Linked DNA regions of Duganella zoogloeoides. The protein of the gene in region 2 interacts with the protein of the main gene of each other region in a pairwise test. Links are inferred from orthologs where the notes say so. Each region holds a gene or a part of one and is shown on either strand. Other genes may lie near its edges.

What was found.
Region 1: the proteins of serC (region 2) and selB interact in binary tests that used the Escherichia coli proteins (3 or more experiments, as listed by UniProt). The link is inferred for Duganella zoogloeoides from one-to-one orthologs.

What each region holds. Positions count from the first base shown.
Region 1 is NZ_CP140152.1:4,048,706-4,060,738, forward strand. Bases 5,098-8,097 are described here. They hold selB (selenocysteine-specific translation elongation factor), read left to right. Parts: upstream 5,098-5,652; coding sequence 5,653-7,542; downstream 7,543-8,097. Other genes in these bases: selA (L-seryl-tRNA(Sec) selenium transferase), read left to right, coding at 5,098-5,656; SR858_RS17900 (methyl-accepting chemotaxis protein), read left to right, coding at 7,880-8,097. Also shown: fdxH (formate dehydrogenase subunit beta), read left to right, coding at 1,396-2,319; SR858_RS17875 (formate dehydrogenase subunit gamma), read left to right, coding at 2,306-2,965; formate dehydrogenase accessory protein FdhE, read left to right, coding at 3,117-4,130; more of selA, read left to right, coding at 4,148-5,097; more of SR858_RS17900, read left to right, coding at 8,098-9,451; SR858_RS17905 (PQQ-dependent sugar dehydrogenase), read left to right, coding at 9,636-11,057; pnp (polyribonucleotide nucleotidyltransferase), read right to left, coding at 11,129-12,033. UniProt on the Escherichia coli protein: Translation factor necessary for the incorporation of selenocysteine into proteins. It probably replaces EF-Tu for the insertion of selenocysteine directed by the UGA codon. SelB binds GTP and GDP.
Region 2 is NZ_CP140152.1:4,532,647-4,539,953, reverse strand. The notes cover bases 2,428-5,204. They hold serC (3-phosphoserine/phosphohydroxythreonine transaminase), read left to right. Parts: upstream 2,428-3,157; coding sequence 3,158-4,252; downstream 4,253-5,204. Other genes in these bases: pheA (prephenate dehydratase), read left to right, coding at 4,257-5,204; gyrA (DNA gyrase subunit A), read left to right, coding at 2,428-3,032. In the rest of the region: more of gyrA, read left to right, coding at 312-2,427; more of pheA, read left to right, coding at 5,205-5,330; hisC (histidinol-phosphate transaminase), read left to right, coding at 5,349-6,461; SR858_RS20025 (prephenate dehydrogenase), read left to right, coding at 6,463-7,307. UniProt on the Escherichia coli protein: Catalyzes the reversible conversion of 3-phosphohydroxypyruvate to phosphoserine and of 3-hydroxy-2-oxo-4-phosphonooxybutanoate to phosphohydroxythreonine. Is involved in both pyridoxine and serine biosynthesis.

The DNA.
Region 1 (12,033 bases), 480 kb from region 2 along the record:
GACAAGCAGAAGATCACCGACGGCCTGTCCAAGCTCAAATGGCTGGTCATCATGGATCCGCTGCAGACCGAAACGTCGGAGTTCTGGAAGCCGCACGGCGACTTCCACAAGGTCGATCCGACCAAGATCCAGACCGAGGTATTCAGCCTGCCCACGTCGTGCTTTGCCGAGGAACGCGGTTCGCTGGTCAGCTCCTCGCGCGTGCTGCAATGGCACTGGCAAGGCGCCGAGCCGCCGGGCCAGGCGAAGAGCGACCTGGAAATCATGTCGGGCCTGTTCCAGCGCATTCGCAAGGCGTACCAGAAAGATGGCGGCAAGTTCCCCGATCCGATCGTCAACCTGACGTGGAACTACGCCCAGCCGATGAGCCCTCAGCCTGAAGAAATCGCCATGGAATTCAATGGCAAGGCGTTGAAGGACATCTACGACGCCAAGGACCCGACCAAGCTGCTGCTCAAGAAAAACGAGCAGCTGGCCGGCTTCGCGCAGCTGCGCGACGACGGCAGCACGGCGTCCGGTTGCTGGATCTTTGCCGGTTCGTGGACCGCGCAGGGCAACCAGATGGGCCGCCGCGACAACAGCGACCCGACCGGCATCGGCAATACGCTGAACTGGGCGTGGGCGTGGCCGGCCAACCGCCGCATCCTGTACAACCGCGCTTCGTGCGATACCAAGGGCAAGCCGTTCGACCCAACCCGCAAGCTGGTGGCCTGGAACGGCGCCACCTGGTCCGGCGCCGACGTGCCGGACTTCAAGGCGGACGAGCCGCCGGAAAACGGCATGGGTCCGTTCATCATGCTGGCCGAGGGTGTGGCGCGCTTCTTTGCGCGCGACGCCATGGCCGAAGGGCCGTTCCCCGAGCACTACGAGCCGTTCGAGTCGCCTATCGGGCACAACCCGATGCACCCGAATAATCCGCGTGCGTTCAACAATCCGGCCGCGCGCATGTTCGCCAACGACCGCAAAAAGCTGGGCAAGAAGGAAGAGTATCCGCACGTGGCAACCAGTTACCGCCTCACGGAGCACTTCCACTACTGGACCAAGCATGCGCGCCTGAACGCCATCATCCAGCCGGAGCAATTCGTCGAAATCGGCGAAGAACTGGGCAAGGAAATCGGCGTGGTGCACGGCGACCGGGTACGGGTGTCGTCCAAGCGTGGCTACATCGTGGCGAAAGCCGTGGTGACCAAGCGTATCAAGGCACTGGTAATCGATGGCAAGAAGACCCACCAGGTCGGACTGCCGATCCACTTCGGGTTCAAGGGGCTCACCAAACCGGGCTACCTGGTCAACACACTGACGCCGACGGTAGGCGACGCCAATTCACAGACACCGGAATTCAAGTCGTTCCTGGTGAAAGTGGAAAAAGCCTGACGGCCCGAGGGAGATTAAAACATGTCATTACAATCGCTAGATATCAAACGCCTGTCGGCCACCACGGTGCAGCCGCCGGTGGCCCGCACCCCGGTCACCGGCACGGTCGCCAAGCTGATCGACGTCTCCAAGTGCATCGGCTGCAAGGCCTGCCAGACGGCCTGCATGGAATGGAACGACCTGCGCGACGAAGTGGGTGAAACCACCGGCGTGTACGACAATCCGACCGACCTGACGCCGCAATCGTGGACCGTCATGCGGTTCTCGGAATACGAGAACACCGACGGCAACCTCGAGTGGCTGATCCGCAAGGACGGCTGCATGCACTGCGAAGATCCGGGCTGTTTAAAAGCCTGCCCGGCGCCGGGCGCCATCGTCCAGTACACCAACGGCATCGTGGATTTCCACCAGGAGAACTGCATCGGCTGTGGCTACTGCGTTGCCGGCTGCCCGTTCGACGTGCCGCGCATTTCCAAGGCCGACAGCCGCGCCTACAAGTGCACGCTGTGCTCGGACCGCGTGGCCGTCGGCCAGGAACCGGCCTGCGTCAAGACCTGCCCTACCGGCGCGATCGTCTTCGGCACCAAGGAAGACATGAAGCACCATGCCGAGGAGCGGATCGAAGACCTCAAGTCGCGGGGCTTTGCGCAGGCGGGCCTGTACGACCCGGCCGGCGTTGGCGGCACGCACGTGATGTATGTGCTGCACCATGCCGACAAGGCGCCGCTGTACCATGGCCTCAAGCAGAATCCGTCCATCAGCCCGATGGTGGGCCTGTGGAAGGGCCTGACCAAGCCGCTGGCGCTGGCCGGTATCGCGGCCACCGCGCTGGCGGGCTTCTTCCACTATTCGCGCATCGGTCCGAACGAAGTGAGCAAGGAAGAGGAAGCCGAGGCGCTGCACGAAGCACAACGCATCCGGGAGGACCACAATGAGCGCACATGATCCGCTGAAGGACAAGGACGGCAATCCCTTGATCCAGCGTTACACCGCCAATGACCGCAGCAATCACTGGATCACGGCGATCTGCTTCGTGCTGCTGGCGGTCTCCGGCCTGGCCATGTTCCATCCAGCGACATCGTGGATGGCCGTGTTCCTCGGCGGCGGCCAGTGGACCCGCATCCTGCACCCGTTCCTCGGTGTGGTGATGTTCATCTCGTTCGCGGTGCTGGTGTTCCGTTTCTGGCACCACAACAAGATCGACCAGGCGGACAAGCAGTGGATGAAGCAGATCGGCGATGTGCTCACCAACCGCGAAGACCGCCTGCCCAAGATCGGCATGTACAACGCCGGTCAGAAGATCCTGTTTTTCGTGCTGATCGCCAGCATGGTGGGGTTGCTGTTGTCGGGCATCGTGATCTGGCGCGCGTACTTCGCGTTCTACTTCCCGATCGACGTGGTGCGCTTTGCGGCGCTGCTGCACGCGTTCAGCGCGTTCGTGCTGATTTGCTCGATCATCGTGCATATCTACGCGGCGTTCTGGGTCAAGGGTTCGATCGGCGCCATGGTGCGCGGCACGGTCACCTACGGGTGGGCGCGCAAGCACCACCCGCGCTGGTTCGAGTCGGTGATCAAGAAGCAGCGCGACTGATGGTCGCATGACGTAACACCCGCAGCACGTCCGGGCGCCACGCCGCGCCCGGACTCTCCCGCCCGAGCCAACCTGCTCCCCCGTTCCAATTTCGGATTAAAATACATTTTTGCCCGGCCGCCCCTTTTGCCGCCGGCTACTGGAGAATCTAGTGGTACAACGCTTGCTCGAACCAGGCCAGATCGAAGCGCTCGATCACACTGCCATTCCGCGCCTGCTGCTGCCTGAAGCACGCAGCCTGTTTGCCGCGCGCGCCGCGCGCCTGCGCCAGCTGGCCAACAACGATATCAAGGGCATTCCGGTCGGCGAAGCCATGCAGGGTTACCTGCAACTGATGGCGGCCGTGGTGGACGCGCAAGGCGCGGTTGCCGCCGCACTGCCGCCCGAGACTTTCAGCCTGCCACCGGCGGCCGACATCAAGCTTTCCATCGATCACAATATGCCGCCGCTGCCCGTCAACGGCGTGCGCCCCCCCGAGTGGCGCACCGTGTTCGCGGCCCTGCTCGACCACCTGGCGGCATCGGTCAAGGACCAGCCGCAGATCGACGCCGTGCTGGCCGAGCTGCGCGCGCTCGACGTGGCCCAACTGGAAGGCTGCGCCGACGCCGTGCTGGCCGAACTGACCGAGGGCGTGCACCCGCTGCATGCGCCGTTCGTGGCCGCCGCGCTGCAAGTGATGTGGACCAGGCGCGCCGCCCAACTCGACTCGCCGCGCGTGCAGCCCTTGGTCACCAATACCCTGTGCCCCGTGTGCGGTTCGCACCCGGTGGCCAGCGTGATCCGCATCGGCGGGCAGTCGCAAGGCTACCGCTACCTGCAATGCAGCTGCTGCGCCAGCGAATGGCACATGGTGCGCGTGAAGTGCTCGTGTTGCGAGCATACCGGCAAGATCGCCTACCAGAGCCTGGAAACCAACGACGACAAGCTACCGGTGGAAGACGCCACGGACGCCAAGGCGAACAAGGCCAACGACCCGAGCAAGGTCGCCCGCGCCGAGACCTGCGAAGACTGCAAAACCTATCGCAAGATCTTCAACCAGGAGCACGACTTCAACGTGGAGCCGCTGGCCGACGACCTGGCCAGCCTCACGCTGGACGTACTGGTGAGCGAAGCCGGTTACGCGCGCGCCAGCGGCAATCCGCTGCTGTGGTTTAACGCGGCATGACCGCGCCGGCCAGCAGCATGGCTGCCACTACCGCAACCGCCGCGCCGGTGACGTCCAGCGCGCCGGCGATCCGCTTGCCTGCCGTGCACCTGATCCTGTCCGATGCCGGCTGCCAGCCGCTGATCGAGCAGTATGGCCGCACCCAGACCACGGACACGGCGCGCGCACTGCTGGCCGACCTGCGCGCCCGGCTGCTGGCCGCGCGCGCGGAGGGCGGCGCTGCCAGCAACGAGGCCACGCACGCAGCCGCCGGTGCCGCCATCGATACCGGCACTGGCACCGCCACCGACATCCCTGCCCTGCTGGCCATGCTGGCCGAACGCCTGCAACGCAGCAACCGCTCCAACCTGCGCGCCGTCTTCAACCTCACCGGCACCGTGCTGCACACGAACCTGGGCCGCGCGCTGCTGCCCGACAGCGCGGTGCAGGCGGTGGCCGAGGCGCTGCGCTGGCCGATGAACCTGGAATGGGATATCGACACCGGCACGCGCGGCGACCGCGACAACCTGGTGGAAGAGCTGCTGCTGGAACTGACAGGGGCGGAAGCGGCCACCATCGTCAACAACAACGCCGCCGCCGTGCTGCTGATGTTGAACACCCTGGCGCTGGGCCGCGAAGTGATCGTCTCGCGCGGCGAACTGGTGGAGATCGGCGGCGCCTTCCGCATCCCGGACGTGATGACGCGCGCTGGCGCCGTGCTGCGCGAAGTGGGCAGCACCAACCGCACCCATTTGAAGGACTACGCGGAGGCCGCCGGTCCACAGACGGCGCTGATGATGAAGGTCCATTGCAGCAATTACGAAATTACCGGTTTTACGAAAAGCGTGGAACTGCCCGAACTGGCGCCGCTGGCCAAATCGCACCAGATCGACGTTGCCGTCGATCTGGGCAGCGGCACGCTGGTGGACCTGGAGCAGTACGGCCTGCCGCACGAAACCACGGTGCGCGAAACGATAGCCGCCGGCGCCGACCTGGTGACCTTCAGCGGCGACAAGCTGCTGGGCGGTCCGCAATGCGGCATCATCGTCGGCCGCAAGGATTTGATCGTGCAGATCAAGAAGAACCCGCTCAAGCGCGCGCTACGCGTCGGCAAGCTGACACTGGCCGCACTGGAGCCGGTGCTGGCCCTGTACCGTGCACCCGACCTGCTGCCCGAGCGCCTCACCACGCTCAAGCTGCTGACCCGGCCCGCCGCCGCCATGCGCGCGCAGGCGGCAGCGATCGCGGCGCCGTTGCAGGCGGCGCTGGGCGCCAGCTACGCGGTGACCGCCGAGGCCATGACCAGCCAGATCGGCAGCGGCGCGCTGCCGGTGGACCAGTTACCGAGTTTTGGTTTGGTGATCAGAGCAAACGGTAAAGCCAGCAACGCGCTGGGCAGGCTGGAACAGCGCCTGCGTGCCTTGCCGCTGCCGGTGATCGGCCGCGTAGCGCACGATGCGCTGTGGCTCGACCTGCGCTGCCTGAACGACGAACAGCAGGAAAAGTTTGTCGCCCAACTGGCGCTGCTGGAGCAGGCCGGCGCATGATCATCGGTACCGCAGGCCATATCGACCATGGCAAGACCACCCTCACGCGTGCCCTCACCGGCGTCGATACCGACCGCCTGAAGGAGGAAAAGGCGCGCGGCATCTCGATCGAACTCGGTTACGCCTACACGGCACTGACCGAACACGACACGCTGGGCGTGATCGACGTGCCAGGCCATGAAAAATTCATCCGCACCATGGCCGCCGGCGTCACCGGCATCGACGCCGCCCTGCTGGTGGTGGCTGCCGACGACGGCATCATGCCGCAAACGCTGGAGCACCTGGCCATCCTGCGCCTGCTCGGCGTCAAACGCGGCGCGGTGGCGCTCACCAAGATCGACCGCGCCGACGCCGCGCAGATCGCCCTTATCGAAGCCGACATCACCGCTCTGCTGGCGCCGACCGACTTCGCTGGCGCACCTGTTTTTCACACCAATGCCACCGAGGCCGACGACGCCGGCGTGCAAGCCCTGCGTGCCTACCTGGCGCAACTGGCGGCCACACTGCCGGCCAGCGACGAACGGCGCCTGTTCCGCCTGGGCGTGGACCGGGTATTCACCTTGTCCGGCCAGGGCACCATCGTCACTGGCACCGCGCTGGCGGGCACGGTGCGCGTGGGCGACACGGTGACGCTGGCGCCGGGCGGCCAGCAGGCGCGCGTGCGCAGCATCCATGCGCAGAACCAGGCCGCGCAAACCGGGCGCGCCGGCCAGCGGCTGGCGCTCAACCTGGGCGGCGTGGCCAGGGAAGACATTGCGCGCGGCACCTGGATCGTCGCGCCGGCATTGGCCGACTGCTCGCAGCGGATCGATGTCGAACTCACGCTCACGCCCGATTGCGGCGTCACACTCAAACCGTGGTCGCCACTGCACGTGCACCTGGGCGCCGCCCACCACACGGCCAACGTGGTGCTGCTCGACGACGAGGCGCTGGCGCCGGGCCACTCGGGCCGCGTGCAGCTGGTGCTCGACGCGCCGGTGCACGCGGTGCCGGGCGACCGCTTCGTGATCCGTAACGCGCAAGCCACGGCCACCGTGGGCGGCGGCGTGGTGCTCGATCCGTTCGGCCCCGCGCGCAAGCGACGCAGCAGCGCGCGGGTGGACTGGCTCAATGCGCTGGCGGATTTCATCGACCATGGCGACACGGCCGCCCTGCTGGCGCGCAGCGCGCTGGGCTTGCGGGTGTCGGCGCTGGTGCGGCTGTCGCAACTGCCGGCCGCGCTGATCGCCGCGCCGCCGGGCGCCGTCAACGTGGCGCTGGCCGGAGGAGACGCGCTGCTGATCGGCGCCGCCGACATGCAGGCGCTGGAAGAACGCATCCTGGCCGCGCTGGCGCAGTTCCACGAGCGCTGGCCGGACGACGCCGGGCCGGAGTTATGGCGGCTCAAGCGCATCGTCTCGCCGGAAATGGAAGAGCGGCTGTGGAGCCGGCTGGTGGACACCCTGCTGGCCGCTGGCCGCATCGCCCGGCGCGGACGCAGCCTGCACCTGCCGCAGCACAGCGTGGAACTGGGCGCGGAAGAACAGGCGCTGGTGGCGCCGTTGCTGGGATCGCTGCTGGCAGGCCGCTACGATCCGCCGTGGGTGCGCGACCTGGTGCGCGAACACGCGATGCCCGAGGCCGAAGTACGGCGCCTGCTGCGCAAGCTGGCGCGCAGCGGCGAGATCAGCCAGGTAGTACCCGACCTGTTTTACCATCCGCAACCGCTGGCGGAACTGGCGCAGTTGCTGGTCACGCTGCCGCAGGTGCAGGCGGCGTCGTTCCGCGACGCCACCGGCCTGGGGCGCAAACGCGGCATCCAGATATTGGAGTTCTTCAACCGCGTCGGCTATACTCGGCGCGTTGGAAATATTCACATGGTGCGACCCGATACAACGTGGTCCTAGCACTCCCAAGGAAGGCAATCTCATCCGGTGATGGGGCCGGGCTTCAAACCCGGTGAGGGGCGTCAGCCGTTCCTCTGTAGGTTCGACTCCTACTGCTTTCCGCCATTTCCCCGTCTATTTACATCTTTTTACATTCATTTCCTGTCAACAGGCTGGCGTGCGTGTCAGCAGTTTCCACAAGGAACAATTTTCCCGAATCGGTGCTACAATTTCTCATTCGCAATAAATTTTGCACTAGAGATAACTTTACATCGAGGACTACTATGAAACTGGCTAATATGAAAGTGGGGCGCGCCTGGCCCTGGGCTTCGGCTCCACGCTGGCGCTATTGCTGGTCGTGGCGATCGGCAGTTCCACCGCGCTCAACACCGTCACCGACGACACCGACAACCTGGTCGAGCGACAGCTGCAGACCGAGCGCCTGGTCACCGAATGGAAAGGCAGCATCGAGAACAATGTGCAGCGTGCGCAGGCGGCCGCCCGTTTGACCGACCCCGAGGAACAGAAATACTTCGAAGACGGCCTGGCGCGCGCCATCAAGCGCAACGGCGAGTTGCAAAAACTGATCGTCGAACGCCTGGTCGATGCCCGCGCCAAGGAACTGTATGCCAAGGCCATGGCCGACCGCGACATCTACCAGGCCGCGCGCAAAAGCGTCATGCAAGCGCGCGATGCCGGCGACGTCGCACTGACCAAGCAGCTGATCAACCAGAAATTCGTGCCGGCCAGCGAAACCTACCTGGCCAGCATCGGTGCCGTGGCCGACCGCCAGCGCGCCGCCATCGACGAAATCGGCAAGGCCGTGCACGACCGCAGCGTGCAGGCCATCACCATTACCGCCATCCTGACCGCGATCTCGATCGGCGTGGCGCTGCTGCTCGGCTGGCTGATCACGCGCTCGGTGCTCAGGCAGCTCGGCGGCGAGCCGGCCTATGCTGCCGGCATCACCGACCGCATCGCCGCCGGCGACCTGACCGTGCGGGTGGACCTGGCCGCCAACGACACCAGCAGCCTGCTGTTCAGCATCGCCGCCATGCGCGACCGCCTGGCCGCCATCGTGGGCGAAGTACGCGGCACCACCGAGGCGGTGGCCACGGCCTCCGACGAAATCGCCAGCGGCAATATGGACCTGTCCTCGCGCACCGAGCAGCAAGCCAGCTCGCTCGAAGAAACCGCGTCGTCGATGGAAGAGCTGACGTCCACCGTCAAGCAGAACACCGAGTACGCGCGCCAGGCCAACCAGCTGGCCGCCAGCGCTTCCGATGTGGCCGTGCGCGGCGGCGCCGTGGTGGCCGAGGTGGTGACCACGATGGAATCGATCAGCACCTCGTCCAAGCGCGTGGTGGATATCATTGGCGTGATCGACGGCATTGCTTTCCAGACCAATATCCTGGCGCTGAACGCGGCCGTGGAAGCGGCGCGCGCCGGCGAACAAGGCCGTGGCTTCGCCGTGGTGGCAACCGAAGTGCGCAACCTGGCCCAGCGCTCGGCCAGCGCCGCCAAGGACATCAAGGAACTGATCAGCGACTCGGTGGAAAAAATCTCGACCGGCGCGATGCTGGTGGACCAGGCGGGCAACACCATGACAGAGATCGTCAACAGCGTGCGCAGCGTCTCCGACATCATGGAGCAGATCGCCACCGCCAGTCTGGAACAGGAAGCCGGCATCGACCAGATCAACCAGGCCATCGGCGAGATGGACGGCGTGACGCAGCAGAATGCGGCGCTGGTGGAACAGGCCGCAGCAGCGGCCGAATCGCTGCAAGGCCAATCGACGCACCTGGCGCAGCTGGTCAGCGTGTTCAAGCTGGACAATGCCGGTTTCGCGCCGGCGGCAGCGGTGCGTCCTGCTGCCAAACGCAGTGCAGCCCCGGCAGCGGCAAGCCGCCGCCTGGCGCTGGGCAGCTAAAATACCGGGGAACCAACAAAACCGCAAGCTGCAGCTCCGTCATCCCCGCGTTGCCAGGATGGCGATTCATGCGTTTGCGGCGACGGTCAACCGCTCCGCCCTTCCAAGTTAATGGCACAATGCGCAGTCATTTATTTGGGAAACTTTCATGCACAAGATTGCTCTGCCAGCCGCCGCTATTAGCATGGCTTTCGTCACCGCTTCCGCATTTTCTTCCGACGCACCCAAGCTCACCGCCGACAAGCTCTACCAACAAAACTGCGCGATCTGCCACGGCGCCAGGATGGAAGGCGCGGTCGGACCGTCGCTGGTGGACAAGGAATGGCTGCACGGCGCGCCCACCAGGGACAACCTGGTCAAGATCATCGCCAAGGGCGTGCCCGAGAAAAATATGCCGGCCTGGTCGCCGGCACTGACCAACGCCCAGATCGCGCTACTGGCCGATTACGTGGCGGCCGGTCCGAAACCGGCAAGCGCCAAGGCCATGGCAACGCCGGCCACGGCAGCCACGGCGGCCGCTGCATCTAAGGCGGCCACAGCAGCAACCTCAGCCACGGCGGCCGATGCCGACGGCATTGATCTTTCCGGCTTCAAGCTGCCGCAAGGTTTCCGTATCAGTGTGTACGCCGATGGCGTCGATGCCGCGCGCAGCCTGGCGGTGTCGCCGAGCGGCATCGTGTATGTCGGCTCGCGCAAGGCCGGCAAGGTGTACGCACTGGTACCGCGCGCCGGCCAGAAAGCCGAGGTCATCACCATCGCTTCCGGCCTGGAAAACCCGATCGGCGTGGCGCTGCTGAACGGCGCGCTCTACGTCGGTGAAATCGGCCGCGTGATCCGCTTCGACAATATCGACCAACACTACGCGCAACAGCCGAAGTACGCCGTGGTGAAAGTGAACCTGCCAAACGACAAATGGCACGGCGAGAAAATCATCAAGGCCGGCCCCGACGGCAAGCTGTACATCCCGGTCGGCGCCCCGTGCAATATCTGCGACACCGACGACACCAAACACGCCAAGATCTACCGCATGAACGCCGACGGCAGCGGCCTCGAAGAATACGCACGGGGCGTGCGCAACACGGTGGGCTTCGCCTTCCACCCTACAACGAAAGCGCTGTGGTTCACCGATAACGGCCGCGACGAACTGGGCGACAACACGCCATCGTGCGAACTCAATATCGCGCCCAAAGCCGGCTTGCACTTCGGCTTCCCGTACTGCCACGGCGGCGTGCTGCCCGACCCGAAATTCGGCGCGGGCCGCCAGTGCGAAGAGTTTGTCGAACCGGTCGCCAAGCTGGGCCCGCACGTGGCACCACTCGGCCTCACCTTTTACACAGGCAAGCAGTTCCCGGAAGCGTATCGCAACAATGTCTACGTGGCCAACCACGGCTCATGGAACCGCACCACCAAGAGCGGCTACGAGGTGCGCCTGATTACGCTCTACAACAGCAAAGTCGTCAGCGATACGGCCTTCATCAGCGGCTTCCTACGCGACGAGGAAGTCGTGGGCCGCCCGGTCGATATCGCCACGCTGGCCGATGGCTCGATGCTGGTGTCGGACGATTTTGGTGGCCGCATTTTCCGCATAACTTATGAAGGTAAATAAGGAAGAAAAACAGGACGAAAAAAAAGCCGCCCGGGTGACACCAGGCGGCTTTTTTGCTGAGCTAACTCAGATTACTGCGCAGCAGCAGCTGCTTCTTCAGCAGCAGCTTTCATCGACAGCTTCAGGCGGCCGCGGTCGTCGGTTTCCAGGACCTTGACGCGCACTTGCTGGCCTTCTTTCAGGTAGTCGGCCACGGCGTTCACACGCTCGTTGGCGATCTGCGAAATGTGCAACAGGCCGTCTTTGCCTGGCATCACTTGCACGATGGCGCCGAAGTCCAGCAGTTTCAGCACGGTACCGTCGTAGGTTTTGCCTACTTCAACCGACGCGGTCAGTTCTTCGATGCGGCGCTTGGCTTCCTGGCCGGCAGCAGCATCGACGGAAGCGATGGTGACCACGCCTTCGTCGCTGATGTCGATCTGGGTGCCGGTCTCTTCGGTCAGCGCGCGGATCACGGCGCCGCCTTTGCCGATTACGTCACGGATTTTTTCCGGATTGATCTTGATGGTGATCAGGCGCGGTGCGAAATCGGACAGTTCCGTTTTCACGGTTGGCATGGCTTTTTGCATTTCGCCCAGGATATGCTCGCGGCCTTCCTTGGCTTGCGCCAGTGCCACTTGCATGATTTCCTTGGTGATGCCCTGGATCTTGATGTCCATCTGCAGCGCGGTGATACCGTTGCGGGTACCAGCAACCTTGAAGTCCATGTCGCCCAGGTGATCTTCGTCGCCCAGGATGTCCGACAGCACGGCAAACTTGCCGCCGTCCTTGATCAGGCCCATGGCGATACCGGCCACGTGCTCTTTCATCGGCACGCCGGCATCCATCAGCGCCAGGCAGCCGCCGCAGACCGACGCCATCGACGACGAACCGTTCGATTCGGTGATTTCCGACACCAGGCGCACAGCGTAGCTGAACTCGTCAGCTTCCGGCAGCGCAGCGATCAGCGCGCGCTTGGCCAGGCGGCCGTGGCCGA
Region 2 (7,307 bases):
ATAGATCCTCGTGCGCGAAAGCGGTGCACCTTTGCACCAATTTGCTCACTACCAATATGTTGTTTTGTCGCAACGTGATTGTCGATAATAAATGAGTAATGTGTCATGAATATTACATCGTGTTACAAGCGTGCATCGTGCGCCGACCCGCATAGGCGCTGGCCCCGAGGGCAAATTGTGTTAGTGCCCCTGTCCGCATGTTAAAATCCTACTCTTGCCTGTCCTTATTGAAGGGCAGGGCAACAGTGTAGTAAGTGCGGCATACATTGCTTACAAGATAACCTCACAGTCAAAGATCAGTCGACCCGCCAATGGATCAATTCGCAAAAGAAACAATTCCTATTTCCCTCGAAGAAGAGATGCGCAAGAGCTACCTCGATTACGCCATGAGCGTGATCGTGGGCCGCGCCTTGCCGGACGTGCGCGACGGCTTGAAGCCGGTGCACCGCCGGGTCTTGTTCTCGATGCATGAATCCAATTACGTGTGGAACCGCGCTTACGTCAAGTGCGCGCGCGTGGTCGGCGACACCATGGGTAAGTACCACCCGCACGGCGACGCGTCGATTTACGACACGCTGGTGCGCATGGCGCAGCACTTCTCGCTGCGCTACATGCTGGTCGATGGCCAGGGTAACTTCGGTTCGGTCGATGGCGACGGCGCGGCCGCGATGCGTTACACCGAGTGCCGGCTGGCCAAGATCTCCAGCGAACTGCTGGCCGATATCGACAAAGACACGGTCGACTTCCAGCCCAACTACGACGGCAAGGAAAAAGAGCCGACCGTTCTGCCTACCCGCATCCCCAACCTGCTCATCAACGGCTCGTCCGGTATTGCCGTGGGTATGGCCACCAACATCCCGCCGCACAATCTGCACGAAGTGATTGCCGGCGCGCTGCACGTGCTGCAAAACCCGCAATGCTCGATCGACGAACTGATCGAACTGATCCCGGCGCCGGACTTTCCGACCGGCGGTATCATTTACGGCGTCTCGGGCGTGCGCGACGGTTACCGCACCGGCCGTGGCCGCGTGGTCATGCGCGCCAAGACTCACTACGAGGAATACGGCAAGGACGGCGGCCGCACCGCGATCATCGTCGACGAGCTGCCGTACCAGGTCAACAAGAAGTCGCTGCTGGAGCGCATCGCCGAAAACGTGCGCGACAAGAAGCTCGAAGGCATTTCCGACATCCGCGACGAGTCCGACAAATCGGGCATGCGGGTGGTGATCGAGCTGAAACGCGGCGAAGTACCGGAAGTCGTCCTGAACAACCTGTACAAGCAGACCCAGTTGCAGGATACGTTCGGCATGAACATGGTGGCGCTGGTCGACGGCCAGCCGCGCCTGCTGAACCTGAAGGAAATGCTGCAGTGCTTCCTGTCGCACCGCCGCGAAGTGGTCACGCGCCGCACCGTGTTCGAACTGCGCAAGGCGCGCGAACGCGGTCACGTGCTCGAGGGTCTGGCCGTGGCTCTGGCCAACATCGACGACTTCATCGCCCTGATCAAGGCAGCGCCAACGCCGCCGGTGGCCAAGGCGGCCCTGATGGACCGTTCGTGGGATTCGTCCATCGTGCGCGAAATGTTGGCCCGTACCGGCGAAGGCGATACCGTGGGCGGCATCGAAGCATTCCGTCCCGAGCACCTGCCCAAGCACTACGGCATCCAGGCCGACGGCATGTACCGTTTGTCCGACGACCAGGCGCAGGAAATCCTGCAAATGCGTTTGCAACGCCTGACCGGTCTGGAACAGGACAAGATCGTCAACGAGTACAAGGACGTGATGGCCGAAATCGCCGACCTGCTGGACATCCTGTCCAAGCCATCGCGCGTGACCACCATCATCACCGACGAGATGACCAGCGTGGTCACCGAATTCGGCGATCCTGCCAAGGACCCGCGTCGTTCGAGCATCGAACACAATGCCAGCGACCTCAATACCGAGGACCTGATCACGCCGCAAGACATGGTGGTCACCCTGTCGCACACCGGTTACATGAAGGCGCAGCCGATTTCCGAGTACCGTTCGCAAAAACGCGGCGGTCGCGGCAAGCAGGCCATGGCGACCAAGGAAGAAGACTGGATCGACCAGCTGTTCATCGCCAACACGCACGATTACATCCTGTGCTTCTCCAACCGTGGCCGCATGTACTGGCTCAAGGTCTGGGAAGTGCCGCAAGGCTCGCGCAACTCGCGCGGCAAGCCTATCGTGAACATGTTCCCGCTGGCCGATAACGAGAAGATCACCGTGATCCTGCCGCTGTCGGGCGAAAACCGCACCTTCCCCGAAGACCATTACGTGTTCATGTCCACCAGCCTGGGCACCGTGAAAAAGACGCCGCTGAAAGACTTCAGCAACCCGCGCAAGGCCGGCATCATTGCCGTGGACCTCGACGAAGGCGACTTCCTGATCGGCGCTGCACTGACCGACGGCGAACACGATGTGATGCTGTTCTCGGATTCCGGCAAGGCCGTGCGCTTCGACGAAAACGACGTGCGTCCGATGGGCCGCAATGCCCGTGGCGTGCGCGGCATGAACCTCGATGAAGGCCAGCGCGTGATCGCGCTGCTCGTCGCCGAGAACGAGCAGCAGTCGGTGCTGACCGCCACCGAGAACGGCTACGGCAAGCGTACCCCGATCACCGAGTACACGCGCCATGGCCGTGGGACCAAGGGCATGATCGCGATCCAGACCTCCGAGCGTAACGGCCGCGTGGTGGCCGCCACCCTGGTGGAGCCGACCGACGAGATCATGCTGATCACCACCGGCGGCGTGCTGATTCGCACCCGCGTGGCGGAGATCCGCGAAATGGGCCGCGCCACGCAAGGCGTGACCCTGATCGCGGTGGAAGACGGCACCAAGCTGTCCGGCTTGCAGCGCGTGGTGGAAACCGACATCGACGAAGTGGAACTCGAGCCTGGCCCGGACGGCAAGCCAGTGGTAGCGGCTGCCCCCGCAGTTGCTGACGCTGACGGCGCCGACGCCACCGATGCCGGTGACGACAAGCCTGCCGACGACGTTCAGCCGGAGTAATTCGCAGCATCGGTCCGGACCCCAGTCCGGGCGCCACGGGGCCAGGTTATTGTGAGCAGCAGTGCGACAATAGACTGGCCCTGTTTTTTTAGGGACTCCCTATATTGATCACCAAGGAACGCAACGTGACTCACATCTATAACTTCTCCGCCGGCCCTGCCGTCCTGCCCAAGGAAGTGCTGGCGCAAGCGGCTGCCGAAATGCTGGACTGGCATGGCAGCGGCATGTCGGTGATGGAGATGAGCCACCGCGGACCGGAGTTTATTTCGATTTACAAGGCGGCCGAGCGCGACCTGCGCGAGCTGCTGGCAGTACCGGACAATTACAAGATCTTGTTCATGCAGGGCGGGGGTTTGTCCCAGAATGCCCTGATTCCGTTGAACCTGGTGGGCCACAAGCCGCAGCCAGCAACCATCGATTTCATCCACACCGGTTCGTGGTCGGGCAAATCCATCAAGGAAGCCGCCAAGTACGCCAATGTCAACATCGCCGCGTCGTCCATGACGTCGGTGCCGCCGCAGGCCGAGTGGAAGCTCACGCCCGGCGCGGCCTATCTGCACATGTGCACCAACGAGACCATCGACGGCGTGGAGTTCGACTTCGACGCCGGCGTGCCGCAGCCGCAGGATGGCGTGCTGTTCGTGGCCGACATGTCGTCGCACATCCTGTCGCGCGTGATCGACGTGGCCAAATACGGCGTGATCTTCGCCGGGGCGCAAAAGAACATCGGCCCGGCCGGATTGACCATCGTCATCGTGCGCGACGACCTGCTGGGCAAGGCGCTGCCGGCCTGCCCGTCGGCGTTCGACTTCAAGCTGGTGGCCGACAACGACTCCATGTATAACACGCCGCCTACCTACGGCATCTATATTGCCGGCCTGGTGTTCCAGTGGCTGAAAAAGAACGGCGGCGTGGCAGCGATGGAACAGCGCAATATCGCCAAGGCCAAACTGCTGTACGCGGCGCTCGACGCCGACGATTTTTACCAGACCCGCGTGCAAGCGGGCAGCCGCTCGCGCATGAACATTCCCTTCTACCTGAAGGACGAGAGCCGGAACGACGAATTCCTGGCCGGCGCCAAGGCGCGCGGCCTGCTGCAACTGAAGGGCCACAAGTCCGTCGGCGGCATGCGCGCATCGATCTACAACGCCATGCCCATCGAAGGGGTGCAAGCCCTAGTGGACTACCTGAACGAATTCGCCGGCCGAACCGCTGGTTAACATCATGAACGACAAACTCAAACCCCTGCGCGAACAGATCGATGCGATCGACGCGCAAATCCTCGACCTGCTGAACCGCCGCGCCCAGGTGGCGCAGGAAGTCGGCCACGTCAAGGCCGAAACCAACGCCCCCGTGTTCCGTCCCGAGCGCGAAGCGCAAGTGCTGCGCGGCGTGGCCGACCGCAACCCGGGCCCGATGGGCAACGCCGAGATGCAGACCATCTTCCGCGAAATCATGTCCGCCTGCCGCTCGCTGGAAAAGCGCGTCACCGTCGCCTTCCTCGGACCGGCCGGCACCTACAGCGAACAGGCCGTGTACCAGCAGTTCGGCACCGCCGTCGATGTGCTGGCCTGCGCTTCGATCGACGAAGTGTTTCGCGCCACCGAGGCCGGTACAGCGGACTTCGGCGTGGTCCCGGTGGAGAATTCCACCGAGGGCGCCATCGGCCGCACGCTCGACCTGCTGCTCAACACCCCGCTGACGATCAGCGGAGAAGTGGCCATCGCCGTGCGTCACAGCCTGCTCACCGGCACCGGCAACATGGATGGCGTGACCGCCATCTGCGCCCATGCCCAGGCGCTGGCGCAGTGCCAGATCTGGCTGAACAACAATTATCCGGAAATCGAGCGCCGCGCCGTATCGTCCAACGCCGAGGCGGCGCGCATGGCGCGCGACGACCACTCGGTGGCGGCCATAGCCGGCGAGCGCGCCGGCGTGCGCTACAGCCTGGGCACGGTCAAGGCCAATATCCAGGACGACCCGCACAACCGCACCCGCTTTGCCGTGATCGGCACGCTGCGCACCGGCCCGTCCGGCATCGACCGCACGTCGATGGCGCTGGCCGCGCCGCACAAGGCCGGTTCCGTCTATCGCCTGCTCGGATCGCTGGCGCAGAACGGCGTGTCGATGACGCGCTTCGAATCGCGCCCGGCCCGCAACGGCAACTGGGAATACTATTTTTACGTGGACGTCGAAGGCCATATCGAAAACCCCGCCGTGGCCAAGGCGCTGGAAGAATTGCAGGGCAATGCCGCCTTCTTCAAGGTGCTCGGCTCCTACCCGGTGAGCCTCACTTAATTACAACGAGAGACAACCATGACCAAGAATTTCGGGCCGGAGTATGTCCGCGCCATCGCCCCTTACCAAGCCGGCAAACCGATCGCTGAAGTCGCGCGGGAATTCGGTTTGCAGGAAGACGCCATCGTCAAGCTGGCCTCCAACGAAAATCCGTTCGGCGTGCCGGAATCGGCCAGGGCCGCCATGGGCGCCGCTGCGGCCGAACTGGGACGCTATCCCGATGCCAACGGCTTCGACCTGAAGGCCGCGCTGTCCACGCGCTACAACGTGCCGGCCGACTGGATCACGCTCGGTAACGGCAGCAACGACATCCTGGAAATCGCCGCCCACGCATTCGTCGAGCGCGGCCAGGCGGTCGTGTATTCGCAGTATTCGTTCGCGGTGTACGCGCTGGCCACGCAGGGCGTTGGCGCGCGCCACATCGTGGTGCCGGCCAAGGCCCACGGCCACGACCTCGACGCCATGCTGGCAGCGATCGAAGAAGATACGCGCCTGGTCTTCATCGCCAACCCGAATAACCCGACCGGCACCTTCATCCCCGCCGCCGAGATCGAGGCGTTCCTGCAAAAAGTGCCGGCCAACGTGGTGGTGGTACTGGACGAAGCGTACAACGAATTCCTGGCGCAGGAACACCAGTTCGAGTCCGCCGACTGGGTGAAAAAATATCCGAACCTGCTGGTCTCACGCACCTTCTCCAAGGCTTACGGCCTGGCCGGTTTGCGCGTGGGCTTTGCCGTCGCCCAGCCAGCGCTGACCGACCTGATGAACCGCATCCGCCAGCCGTTCAACGTCAACTCGCTGGCGCAGGCTGCCGCCATCGCCGCGCTGAACGACAAGGAATTTTTGGCCAGGAGCGCCACCAACAACGCCGCCGGCTACCGGCAGTTCATCGAAGCGTTCGAGCAGCTTGGCCTCGAATACGTGCCGTCGTACGGCAACTTCGTGCTGGTCAAGGTGGGCAGCGACGACGGCGCCGGCGCGCGTGTCAACCTGTCGCTGCTCAAGCAGGGCGTGATCGTGCGTCCGGTCGGCAACTACGGCTTGCCTGAGTGGCTGCGCATTTCGATCGGCCTGCCGCAGGAAAATGCGGTGCTGATCGCAGCGCTGACCAAGGCGCTGGCCGAGGGCTGAGATGGCGTCCACGGCATTCAAGAAGATCGTCATTTTCGGCGTGGGCCTGATCGGCGGCTCGTTCGCGCGGTCGCTGAAAAAAGCCGGCATGGTGGCGACAGTCGTGGGCATGGGCCGCTCGCAAGCGTCGATGCAGCGTGCTTTGGAGCTGGGCATCATCGACGTCATCGGCAGCGACATGGCTGAAGCGCTGGCCGGCGCCGACCTGGTGCTGCTGGCGGCGCCGGTGGCCCAGACCGGCGCGATCCTGGCGGCGCTGGCGCCGCACCTGCAACCGGGCACCGTGGTGACCGACGCCGGCAGCACCAAGTCGGACGTGGTGGCTGCCGCGCGCAGTGCCTTGGCAGGGAAGGTGGCGCAGTTCGTGCCCGGTCATCCCATCGCCGGGCGCGAAAGCTATGGCCCGGAAGCGGCGATCGACGACCTGTACGTCGGCAAGAAGGTCGTGCTGACGGCGCTGGCCGAGAACGACGCGTTTGATGTGGAACGGGTAGCGGCGGCATGGCGCGCGTGCGGGGCGATCATCCATCGCCTGTCGCCAGAAGAACACGACAAGGTGTTTGCGGCCGTGAGCCACTTGCCGCACCTGCTGGCGTATGCGCTGGTCGATGATATCGCCAGGAAGCCCCATGCCGACCTGCTGTTTCAGTATGCAGCGAGCGGCTTCCGCGATTTCACGAGGATCGCGGGATCGTCGCCGGAAATGTGGCGCGACATCAGCCTGGCCAACCAGGCCGCGCTGCTGACCGAGCTCGATGCGTACATGGCGCAGCTGGCTGCGTTGCGCGCGCAACTGGCGGCCGGCGACGGCGCGGGGCTGGAACACGTGTACGGCAACGCCCAGAG